One region of the Virgibacillus sp. W0181 genome, then DNA from elsewhere that is predicted to be linked to it. Evidence: riboswitches for the same ligand, from Rfam matches in the RefSeq annotation. Region 1 holds a riboswitch; the other holds the start of a gene.

Evidence for each region. Region 1 has a riboswitch for thiamine pyrophosphate ahead of tenA (thiaminase II). Riboswitches for the same ligand answer to the same signal wherever they lie in the genome.
Region 2: another riboswitch for thiamine pyrophosphate. It lies ahead of ACLIBG_RS04950 (ABC transporter substrate-binding protein); the one in region 1 lies ahead of tenA (thiaminase II).

Annotation. Positions count from the first base shown of each region.
Region 1 covers NZ_JBPYCR010000009.1:32,739-39,139, reverse strand. Annotated here, with positions in the region: gene ACLIBG_RS05720 (hypothetical protein) at 1-530, opposite strand, end outside; gene ACLIBG_RS05715 (permease prefix domain 1-containing protein) at 544-1,413, opposite strand; gene ACLIBG_RS05710 (PadR family transcriptional regulator) at 1,410-1,733, opposite strand; TPP riboswitch at 2,345-2,453, shown strand; gene thiW (energy coupling factor transporter S component ThiW) at 2,759-3,262, shown strand; TPP riboswitch at 3,265-3,366, shown strand; gene tenA (thiaminase II) at 3,444-4,124, shown strand; gene thiD (bifunctional hydroxymethylpyrimidine kinase/phosphomethylpyrimidine kinase) at 4,124-4,930, shown strand; gene thiM (hydroxyethylthiazole kinase) at 4,927-5,700, shown strand; gene thiE (thiamine phosphate synthase) at 5,697-6,317, shown strand.
Region 2 covers NZ_JBPYCR010000007.1:103,352-109,752, forward strand. Annotated here, with positions in the region: gene ACLIBG_RS04940 (ABC transporter permease) at 1-440, opposite strand, end outside; gene ACLIBG_RS04945 (thiamine-binding protein) at 437-724, opposite strand; gene ACLIBG_RS04950 (ABC transporter substrate-binding protein) at 1,119-2,132, opposite strand; TPP riboswitch at 2,463-2,572, opposite strand; gene ACLIBG_RS04955 (ABC transporter ATP-binding protein) at 2,851-3,576, shown strand; gene ACLIBG_RS04960 (ABC transporter permease) at 3,693-4,709, shown strand; gene ACLIBG_RS04965 (TetR/AcrR family transcriptional regulator) at 4,800-5,459, shown strand; gene ACLIBG_RS04970 (LiaF transmembrane domain-containing protein) at 5,729-6,382, opposite strand.

The DNA of each region.
Region 1 (6,401 bases):
TTTTCTTTGTTCAGATCATAACTGAAAACATCGACACTGTGGGGATTTGCGCGAGCAATTGGTGAGTAATTTTCAAATGTTGCAGCCCGCAAATAAAACAAGCTATCTTTGTTCTTCGGATCAAAGGTGATTTCCGTCAGTAATGAAGGATCATTAAACAATTCTTCTGTCTCAAATGTGTCCATATCTAATAAATAAACAACACTTTGCAATTTTTGTTCCTCTTCTATGATCTTGTCACTTACAACATAAGCGAGTGTACTGCCATCCGGAGAAAAAGTAAGATCTCCAATCATTTTTTTATTATCCAGTTCGACAACCGGGTTTTCCTTTCCATGTATATAAATTCCTGGCTTCCCTTCGTCAAAAACTACATAGGCAATCGTATTATCCGATGAAACATCATATATTTCAGTAAGTCCTTGCTGCTTCTCATATTCGGATTTATTAAAAACAAGGCCTACGACAGCTAATATAACAGTTATAAATCCTACCGAAGATAAAATGAAAATGAGTCCTTTTTTATTCATATATACAGGCTCCTTAAAACGAAAATCGCGGAATATAAAAGATAATAACAATACTAACGACAAGTAATAATGGTAGTGCTGCTACAATATAGGCACTTTTCACTTTATTTCTTTTCCCTAATTGGATCTGAACAATGTACGCTGCAATCCAACAAACAAGTGGAATAAAAATAAACATATACCCGATCAACCAACCTTCGGAAAAGGCTAAAAATGCCCATAAAAAAAATAACGTAATCCCAGTTAAAGCTATCCCTATTGTTATATTATAAACATGCAAATATTTGACTTGTTTTTTATCATTTTGTTGATACGAAAAATCAACAATCGTCGTCCGGTATACGAGTACAATACCGAGCAGAACTATAAATAAAGCTACAAAAGAAAATATTACGGAAATAAATTGATTAGACTGTACCCCTGAAAAACCAAGAAGATAGACGAACACATGAATGATAAGCGTGCTGTTCAACCACCTTTTACGATCCATTGCAGGGAATGCCTGATAAGCGAATAAAAAAAGTATGGAGCTCGATGCCATCGAAATGACCAGCCAGACAATGAGCGCGTCACCTTCCACAAACAGCTGAGTGACATAGAAAAGCACGGAATAGCATACCGACGAGATTGCAAGCACAAGCAATAATAATTTCCGATAAGGGAACATCGCTTCTTGAATTTCTGTGCCGATCTTTTTTGACGCGCCAAATTGGTCAATTGCTAACTGCTCTGCCTCTTTTCTGTTGTACCCTTCCTGCACCCAATGTTCAACGGAAAGCTCCAGGTGATCACGGATTTCCTCGTGTATTTCTGCTTTCTCCGTTTTGGTTCCATCGATTTGTGCGCTGATCGCTTGGACGAAAGCATCTAATTTCACACTCATACGAGACCCTCAGAGCTTTTGCGGACAATTGTATTCATCCATTCCCAGTTTTTTTGTTTATTAACGAGCTCTTGCTTTCCATCATCCGTTATATAATAATATTTTCGTCTGCCCTTATCGAGTTCTTTCCAATACGATTGAATCCATTGCTTCCGTTCCATTCGTTTTAATGAAGCGTATAAAGTCCCTTCACTCATTTCATACGTATCATCACTTATCTTTTTCAAAATTTTTGTCATTTCATAACCATACAAATCACGTTGTTCGATTAATGAGAGCAATAAAAGATCAATACTTCCCTTCATCATTTCCTTGTCCACGGGTACACCCCCAACGCATATTTCCTACTATTGTAATACGATGCACATCGCATTGCAATGTATTAACATAAAAAAATGAAGCCTATGCTGATATAAAGAAAAGCGCAAGCGCCCTGCCTAGAAACATAGCGACTGGACTGAAGCAACTAAGATAAAGGAATCACGATGAGCATTGCGAATCGATGATGACTTTCACCCAAGGGCATAAGGGCGACTAAGCCTCTGTCTAAGCCAATCGGCAAGTCTTCTTTATCGCAAGGCGCTGCAGGAAGTCGCCTAGTTTCTGGGCTAGCAGGCTTAGAACGCCACGTCCTGTGGCTCCGCCTGGGACTGCGCATAAATGCTCGCCCCACCGAAAAGATTTGCACTAGAACTTCCTGTACGTCGAAGCTAGACAGCTATGCACAAAATTATATACATTCTTATCTTTTAAAAAATGAATATAGATACGACAATTCCCTCCATGAGTTGTTATCTTAAAACGGTCATAGATACTATATTAATGGTGAAATTATCTCCTAAAAAAATCTACCAGACTCTTTTTCCTAAATTAAGCATGACAAAAGACAGCGTATTTGGTATGGTGAGTATACAAACAAAATTATTCCATAGAAATCTACTAGGGGTGCCCTATTAATGGGCTGAGAGAAAAGTGTGTCTTTTCGACTCTAAGGACCTGATCTGGTTAATACCAGCGGAGGGAAGTAGTAATTACGATGCAATACGACGATCGTTCCTTCCAAGCTGGGTCCTTATTTACGGATCCGGCTTTTTATGTTTTTGACCATTATTAATAATAGCTGCTGATGACTTGAAGCTCAGAAGTGATATCAATAGATTGCGTAAATGTAAAAAGATGTCTAGTTGTCACAAACTGATCTCAAGTGAGCCCTCTTCTATAACCAATCATCTTTTCCTTAACCTTGAAAGAGCACCTTGAGAGTACAGATCCAATTACTCGAATTTTTTCATTTTCAACGAACTGGAATTTGTTTGAAATTACCGAGAAGAGGTGAAATTACCGTTTGAATCGTACACGATTACTTACAACAATGGCTGTTTTTATCGCAATTGGCACTTTAGGTTCACAAATGCTCTGGTTTCCCGCGGGCGTTGCAAAAGCATATCCTGTTCAGCATGCGGTTAATGTAATTGCTGCTGTCATGCTGGGACCAGGTCCAGCTGTTCTGATTGCTTTTATGATCGGACTCCTCCGAAATATGCTCGGACTTGGGTCGTTATTAGCTTTTCCCGGTGGTATGATCGGTGCCTTTTTCGCAGGTTATTTGTATAAGAATATGGGCAGAAAAAGTTGGGCTGCTTTTGGCGAAATAGTTGGAACCGGGATTATTGGGGCCCTCTTTTCCGTACCGTTCGCAAAGCTGCTTATTGGAACTTCTTTCGGCGCTTTGTTCTTTTTACCGCCATTTCTCGTTAGTAGTATATCCGGATCGCTTATTGGCTTGTTTATTGTTGCCCGGATAAAGCAAACAGAAGGTTTACACCAGCAAATGTATGTAGCAAAATAAGACGAAACTGCTAGGGGTGCTAACGCTGAGATAAGGAGATGATCCTTTGTCCCTTTGAACCTGATCTGGTTAATACCAGCGAAGGAAAGTAGCTGAAGGAATAATACTTACACTCCCTCTTTCATTCTACTTTCCTCCCCCCCTTGCAGCTTCCATTAAACACTACAAGGAGGCTATTTTTATGACGTTTACCAAACAATTACGAGAAGAGAATAATGATGTATTTGAGGCAATTTTTAAACACCCATTTGTTCAGGGCATTGGGAAAGGAGATGTTCCAAAGGAAGCTCTCATTCATTATGTCAAAGCAGATTACGAATATTTGACTGCGTTTATGCATTTGTATGGGGTGGCCATTTCGAAAGCCTCGTCCCGTGAGGAAATTGCTTTTTTTAATAAACAAATAGATTTTGTATTAAATAGTGAAGCACATCCCCATAACAATTTTTGTGATGTAATTGGAATTGGCTATGATGAGTTGCAAAGGTACCCATTACCACCAACCGCCGATCATTATGTAAAACATATGATGTATCACGCTTATAATGGTAGTCTCGGAGAATTAGTTGCCGCTCTGCTTCCATGTCCGTGGACCTATTTCGCCATTGGAAAAGAGTTGATAAGGACATACAACCCCCAAGAGGATCACCCATTTTACGAGTGGATTTCTTTTTATGCAGATCCGGGTATTGTCGAACTGGAAATGCGCAAACAACTAGATGGAATTGCTGAGAAAGCAAACACAGATGAAATCGCTAGAATTAAAGATGCATTTCGGAAAAGCTGTCTTCTTGAGCTGAGTTTCTGGGAAATGGCTTATACGTGTGAAGTATGGCCATTGGAAAATAAGGTGGGTGTATAATGGGGCACGTTCCATGCGCACTGACCATTGCAGGCACCGATCCAACCGGAGGTGCTGGAATTCAAGCTGATTTAAAAACCTTTCAAGAATTAAAAAGCTATGGCATGTCCGTCATCACTTCTGTCGTAGCGCAAAATACAACTGGTGTTCAGGATGTCCATCATCTCCCGCTTTCCATGATCGAACAACAGCTGAACTCCGTTTGGAAAGATATACCGGTTCATGCTTTTAAAACCGGAATGATAGCAAATATTGATATGATGAAAATAGTAAAACGGAAAATAACTCAAGTAGCTGCACCATATGTTATGGATCCGGTCATGGTGACAACAAGCGGCGATCCGTTAATTGCCATGGATGCCCGTCTGTATTTGCGAGATCAGCTTTTACCTTTAACAACGATCGTCACACCAAACATTCCGGAAGCGGAAGCCATAACAGAACATTCGATTCAAACAGAGGATGAAATGCAGGCAGCAGCGATTACCATTGTAAAACACTTCGGGGCCGGGGCCGCACTCGTAAAAGGCGGTCATTTAGATGGAGATGCGGTCGATATTTTATTTGATGGGAAACAAATCAAACGTTATGTTGCCAATCGAATTGATACAAACAATACCCATGGGACTGGCTGTACCCTATCCGCTGCAATTACAGCATATTTGAGTCATGGATTCACATTGCATGAAGCTGTGCAGAAAGCGAAACGCTATGTCACTGCAGCTATCGAGCAATCTTTTGCCATTGGGCATGGTAGCGGCCCGACAAACCATTGGGCCACTCGAGGAATGGAGGTAAACCAATGAAAGAGCACGTTATTAAAAACGTCCGTAAAAACAACCCATTAATTCACCATTTAACAAATCAAGTTGTAATGAATTTTACTGCAAATGGGTTGCTTGCCTTTGGGGGTTCACCTGTCATGGCAAAAGCGAAAGAAGAAGCAGCTTCAATGGCCGCCATCGCTGATGGGGTGTTAATTAATATCGGAACATTAACAGCGGATGAACTGCAAAGTATGATTAAGGCAGGAAAATCCGCTAATCAAAAGGGTGTTCCTATTGTACTTGACCCTGTTGGCGCAGCGGCCACTCCATTTCGTACAGATGCGTTGAAAGAAATATTGTCTCATGTACGCCCTACCGTTATTAAAGGGAATGCTGGAGAAATGGCCCACCTCGTTAACATCCCATGGGAAACAAAAGGGGTCGACTCTGTTGGAACAGGGAATGTACAACAAATTGTGGAGCAAGTCGCAAAAACGTATGAAACAGTTGCCGTTGTAACTGGAGAGACAGACTTGATCCATACCGGAAAAAAATTACTGACGAATCAATCCGGTCATCCAATGCTGACAAAAATAACCGGAGCAGGTTGTTTGCTCGGCTCTATTCTATCCGCTTGTTTAACGACTGATGACAAGCTGGAAGACCAAGTAGTATCTGCCCTACATTTTTATGGTTTAGCTGCTGAATATGCTGCATCTCAGCAAGCAGTTAATGGAGCGGGAACTTTTTTACCAGTATTCCTTGATGCTTTATCAATGAACGTGAAAGCGTTGTTGGATAATCAATGAATACGCTAAAAAGACAACTACGAAAGTATTTTATTATGGGGAGTCAGAATTGTATAACTGATCCGGAGACTGTATTGAATGAAGCGATTCAAGGAGGAATAACTGCATTTCAATTCCGAGAAAAAGGAGCTGAAGCGTTGCATGGAAACGAGTGCCTTGAGCTTGGAAGAAAATTGCGCGATCAATGCCGCAATCACGATGTTTTATTTATTGTTAACGATGACCCTGATCTGGCCAACCTCCTTCAAGCTGACGGTATCCATGTTGGGCAAGACGATAGTCATGTCGCAAAGATCAGGAAGCGATTTCCCGATAAAATCATTGGTCTTTCCGTTGCGAATGTGAGTGAAGTACACAAAAGCCCTATTCATCTGGTTGATTATATTGGGGCAGGACCGGTCTTCGCAACGAAAACAAAGACAGATGCCAAAGATGCCGTTGGTACAAAGTGGATTCAAACTTTGCGAACCATGTTCCCGCTTCTGCCAATAGTTGGGATTGGAGGCATTACTGCGGAAAATGCAGCGTCCGTTATAACTGCTGGTGCAGATGGTGTCTGTACCATATCTGCAATTACAAAGGCACAAGATATACAGGCAGTTGTAGATGAATTATAAGTAAACCGCAAACAGTCCCTGTGTAGAAAGGGATTGTTTGCGGTTTTAGTTTTTTCACACTCTACAATAGCCAGGTTTCAGACC
Region 2 (6,401 bases), on a different contig from region 1:
CTTGTTTGCGTAAACCCGCTCAACGCTGAAACGGCAATCGGGAAAAAACATGCGAGCGTAATAATTATCAGCTTCGGCAAAGCATTAAAGCCAAACCATATGACAAGCAATGGTGCCAGCACGATGATCGGCATGTTTTGTGATAAAATGATAAACGGAAAAAACGTTTCCCGCACACGCGGCAATAAATGCAAGATCGTTGCAACACCAAGTCCAACCGTCGTTCCAATCAAAAAACCTGAAATAGACAATTGAATGGTGGAAGTCAAATGTGGCATGAATGTTGGGACAACGTCTTTAGCCTCCCGCACAATATCAGAAGGGGCGGGAAGCAGCCAATCTTCAATAGAAAAAATACGCGTAGCTACTTCCCATAATCCAATAAAAAGGATAATTGCAATAATCGGCCGCCAACTTTTTACGAAGATGCTTTTCTTCATTGATATTTCTCCGTTAGTTTATTCATCGAGATCCCCTCTGGTTGATATGCAATTTTCACTTGTGAAATAACCCCCGGTGCACCGAGTTCTGCCATTTTTTCATTCATTTGTTGGACGATTTTCAACAGCTCTGATAATTCACCTTCCATCGTCGTTTCCATTGGATGTACCTCAAATGTCACATTTGCCGAGTCTATTACTGCAATTGCTTCATCAACAAATGAATAGACGTCTTCATTGTTTACTTTAGGAATAATTTGAATGCTTAACAACGCATTAGCCATTTAACCACCACCTTTATATATGAAGAGACAAGCGTGCTTTTCTTTATAAGATTAGAATGTATATAACATTGTGTATAGCTGTCTAGCTTAAGCGCCCAGAAACTAGGCGACTTCCTGCAGCGCCTTGCGATAAAGAAGACTTGCCGATTGGCTTTAGACAGAGGCTTAGTCGCCCTTATGCCCTCGGGTGAAAGTCATCATCGATTCGCGGTGCTCATCGTGATTCCTTTATCTTAGTTGCTTCAGTCCAGTCGCTACGTTTCTAGGCAGGGCGCTTGCGCTTTTCTTATGACCCGCCAAGCACGCTATCCAATTTATACAATCGTTATAAAACCCGTTTCACAATTCAAGCTTATAATAAAAATTATTTTTTATTTCACCTGACTTTAACAGTTTAATCTTCAGGTAAAAATTCATTCGTAAATGCTTTGTCTACATCTACTGCTTCATCAATAATTTCATTGTCTAGTAGAAAGTCAGCAAACTTTTGCCATCTTTCCTGTTCCTGAATACCGAAACGCTCCGCATCATCCTGGTATCGAGGTGACAGCCATTCTTGACTTCTTTTAACTAATTCTGGATCCAAATCAGGCTCAGCATCAATTAAAACTTGCGCAGCTTCTTCCGGGTTTTCAATCGCAAATTCATATCCTTTCACCGCAGCCGCAGTAAAAGCTTTTACTGTTTCCGGGTCTGCGTCAATCATATCCTCGCTCGTTGCTAGAATTGGCGTATAGAAATCAAGCTTATCGGAATAATCGGCAAGATAAACCATATTCAAATCTACACCTCTAAGCTCTGCTTCAATTCCAGTCCAGCCGTAATAAACGAGTGAGAAATCAACGTCCCTTTCTACAGCGACGAAAAAGTCGGAATCACCGGTCGTAATAAAGTCAACTTCTTCTACATCTGCACCATCATTATTCATCAATGTTGTCATCATCGCTTTTTCCAAATCAGAGCCGTATGCACCAAATTTTTTCCCTTCGAAATCTTTTGGCTCGGTAATATCTTTTTCTACTGGTGAAGCATAGCCTGCAGTATTATGTTGTATCACTGCTGCAACTGAAACAATCGGCAACCCCTCCGAACGTGCTTGCGTTAAACCTTCTTGGTAGCTAACCCCAAAATCCGCTTTCCCTGCAGCAAGCAGCTGATTAACTCCTACTTCTCCGGGTAGTAAAATCTCTACATCCAATCCTTGTTCCTCAAAATATCCTTTTTCTTTGGCAACATAAATTCCCGTATGGTTCGTATTCGGTGTCCAGTCCAGTGCAAATTTCACCGGTGTTAGCTCAGCGTTATCGGCATTGTCTTCGGACGATTCATTTGTGTTCTCATTATCATCCCCGCACGCCGCCATCAATACAAGTACAAAAATAAATAAAAACGAATAAACTTTTTTCAACTGTATTCCTCCTTATGATGTTTCAACCTGTTTACACGTTTATGTGGAGTTGTTCCTTCATCTGCCAGCAATGAGACCTGCCATTGAGCTCAACCTAACTAATCCGTATAAAAGCTGCGGATATGGCCCAATATGCAAACACCTGCTACAAAAACAACGATGATAGATCACTAGAGTTTTAGCTGATTGTCATGTTTAATTTGGCAAAGTGAGTCGTATATTAACCCGAACACTGATCAATGGATTGAAGAAGTCATGGAATTATATTTTCCCGAACAAAATAAAAATGCGCCAAAGGTTCGGCCTTTAGCGCATCGGTTATTCACATTAAGATACATATGAAATGTTCCCTCCGCTGGTACCAACCAGATCAGGTTCAAAGGGTTAGCATCTTAAGGATGCAATCTCAGCCAGCATAACCAGCTCCCCCACATAAAAGCTATAAAATTGTACTTGGCGATAAGCCAAATGCTCAAAACGTCTTTTGAACATGTAATGCATTACAGAACTAGTATGCCATAAAATAGACCTCGTTGCAAATAGGGGGCGAGTTGACAGTAGGCAGGACCCGAACGAACGACAGTGCAATGCCAAAAAAACCTTTTTCATAAATGAATAAAAATAAAATGGAACTATTTACAATATAGGAAGAATCATATAAAATAAAAAGTGAGTAATCACTCATTAAAATAAAACTTCAATAACAAGGAGGGTAAACATGTCATTTATTACACTCGGAAATATTCAAAAAAGTTTTAAGACGGAATCAGTTTTAAAAGAAATCAATCTATCCGTTTCTAAAGGAGAACTTTTTGGGCTGCTTGGTCCATCGGGTTCAGGGAAAACGACACTCGTAAAAATTATTATTGGGCTTTTAGGTGCAACTGCTGGAACGGTACGTATTAATGACGAAAAAATTCCATCACTAAACGTAATGCAAAACGTTGGCTACATGGCACAATCAGATGCACTATACAGCGAACTTACCGGTCGGGAAAATTTAAGTTTTTTTGCCAACATTTATAAAATACGAAAGACAAAACAGAAAGAACGTATTCATGCAGTAGCTAATATCGTTGGTCTAACCGAACATTTGGATAAAAAAGTAGAACACTATTCTGGTGGGATGAAGCGCCGCATGTCCCTCGCTATTGCTCTGTTACATGAACCGCAGCTGCTCGTTCTTGATGAACCTACCGTTGGAATAGATCCAGTTTTGCGCGCCTCGATATGGGAGGAATTGAAGGAGCTTCAAAAGCAGGGGACGACCATATTAATAACAACACATGTCATGGATGAAGCAGCAAAATGTGATCGACTGTCATTATTGCGGGATGGGTATGTAACCGCAGAAGGAAGTCCAACAGAATTAAAAGAGCGGAGCAACACGAAAACCTTGGAAGAGGCATTTTTATACTTTGGAAGCGCCAGCTACTCTGTTTAAAATGATAATCGGCAAAATGGTATTTCGATGAACAAAGCGCCATGATAAAACAACTACTCACTACCAGAAACGTACCAATCACAATACATTAATATTTAACTTTGGAGGTGGTAATCATGCGTATACGCGCAATTATTAAACGAATTGTTCAGCAATTTATTAGAGATAAGCGGAGCATTGCACTAATGATGATTGCCCCATTGCTAGTTATGACCTTGCTCTGGCTTGTGTTGGATTTAGATCCTTATGAGCCTGTCATTGCAGTTACGGACGTACCAAATCAACTGGAGACGGCGTTGGAAAATCAAGACTCATCAATTAAAACATTAACGAAAAATGAAGCGGAAAACGCATTAAAAAACGGCACTGTCGATGCCCATGTAATGGTAGATAATTCGACTTTGAATATTATGATGGAAGGAAGCGACCCAACAGCGACATCAGCTGTTCAAAAAGTAATGAACGGAGCAGCAGATCAAATGAACCCAAGCCCATTCAGTCGAGACATCGATTTTTTCCACGGATCATCCGATCTTAACTTATTTGATCAGACAGGGCCGGTTCTTATAGGTTATTTTGTATTCTTTTTCGTATTTTTAATTGGCGGCGTTTCCTTCTTACGCGAACGTACACAGGGGACGTTGGAACGACTGCTCGCAACACCTTTAAAGCGGTGGGAAATTGTTGTCGGCTATTTAAGTGGATTCGGCATATTCATTATTATACAATCAATCATAATTGCGGGGTTCTCGATCTATGTTCTCGACCTTTACATGAGCGGGTCATTTATTGCGGTGCTCGTCATCACATTTTTATTGGCAATAACTGCATTAAGCCTTGGAACACTGCTATCAGCTTTTTCAAAAAACGAATTTCAAATGATTCAATTTATCCCGGTAGTAATTATCCCGCAAGTATTTTTCGCCGGCTTGTTCCATGTCGAGTCAATAGCATGGATTAATGCCATCGGAAAAGTAATGCCACTGACATACGGAGCAAACGCACTTAAAGAAATTATGATTCGCGGACAAGATTTATCTTATGTTATGTTGGATATCGCCGTGTTAATGGGGTTTTCATTCCTGTTTATTTTACTGAATATCATCGCGTTAAAACGACATCGACCATTATAGGGGCTATTACTAACTACTTGAAGCGGTCTAAATAATAAAAGTTGCACAGCCACATGCTGAAGAGTAACTAACTTACAGGAGGAAATATAAATGGCAACCGATGATTCCATACTAAAACATATGCTGGAAACGATGGAGCAATCAGAAAATATGACGCCAAAACAAATAAAAATTGTGGAGGCTGCAATCGAATTGATCGCCGAAAAGGGCTATCATGCAACATCAACAAGTGAAATTGCAAAACGAGCAGGTGTAGCAGAAGGAACGATTTTCCGCCACTACAAAACAAAAAAAGACTTGCTCGTTTCCATCGTCATTCCAGGGTTAACTAAATTTTCCGCCCCTTTTTATGCCGACCAATTTGTCGAAGAAGTTTTTCAACAAACTTATGACCGATTTGATGACGTTTTATATCATTTTATAAAAAATCGCTTTGCATTTGCCGAAGCAAATATTCCGTTATTAAAAATTCTGTTACAGGAGCTCGCCTTCCACCCGGAAATCCAAGAAGCCTTAAAAAAAGTATTTACGGAAAAAGTTTATCCTGCATTAAATAAAACCATCGATCATTTTAAAGCAAAGGGCCAGCTGATGAATATACCAAATGAAAGCATCGTTCGCATGATTGTACCGACCATTCTCGGACTGACCATTAGTCGTTTTATCCTACAACCAACGATAGATTGGGATGAGGAAGTTGAAATCAAACGGACCGTTTCATTTATAATGAATGGAATTGGGAAGGATTAATTTAGAAAAAGACGATTACTACTTCCCCCAAGCGTCTCGCTAGAAGTGAAACATACTTAAGAAGTAAATGTCGTCTTAAAAGGGAATTGAACTATCGATGAGGGTTAGAAAGAGTCCACTTCCATGGATGTGAGAAAACAAAGACAGCCATGGAAGCAGCTAAATCGTGCAACTAAACAAGCTGGACACATATAAGTCTCATGTGCGAATGAGGACGCGGATCGAATATAGTTTGTTATAGGAAATCAACACTTATGAATAATTAAGTGTTAATTTCTAATCTCGACGCCACCAAAAGCCGCGACACATTTAATCCGAAGCAGCGGAAGATTATCGTCCTTATCAACCGTCTGTCTCGTTTTGTTTTCCCAACCACCAAAGATGGGCATGCCAGTAACTTCAATGCGCACATTTTCGGGAACCCTAATCTCGATTCCGCCAAATAAAGCTGTTAAATCCAGGGCAGCACCTGAGCTTGAGATAGCTGTATCTCGCAGATCGATTTCCGCACCGCCAAATATAGCAGTAACATTCCCACCTTCAAACTGTTGTGATTGACTTTTTATTTCTGTTCCGGAAAATAGGGATAAAGATTGAATAGACCGGTCTGAATGAAGCGAATTTTTAACATGGCTATTTCGCGAAAAAATAAATACCAAACCAACAAGAATCAAAATGAGCGGCCATAAATAGGCGAGCAAATTAACGTCTACCCACTGGTTAACTAGGAATAAACCACCAATCCCTATAGCCAGAAGCCCGGATATCGCTCGATTTGTTAATTGAATAATGCCAACACCAATTAGAATAAGCGGCCACCACGTAGAAAACACACTGAAAAAGTCCCACATATCCGCTTGCTGTAATAAAAAACCGACACCGAACAAAATAAGAATCAACCCGATCCAAAATCGTCCTAGCATACCCCATACCTCCATTTTC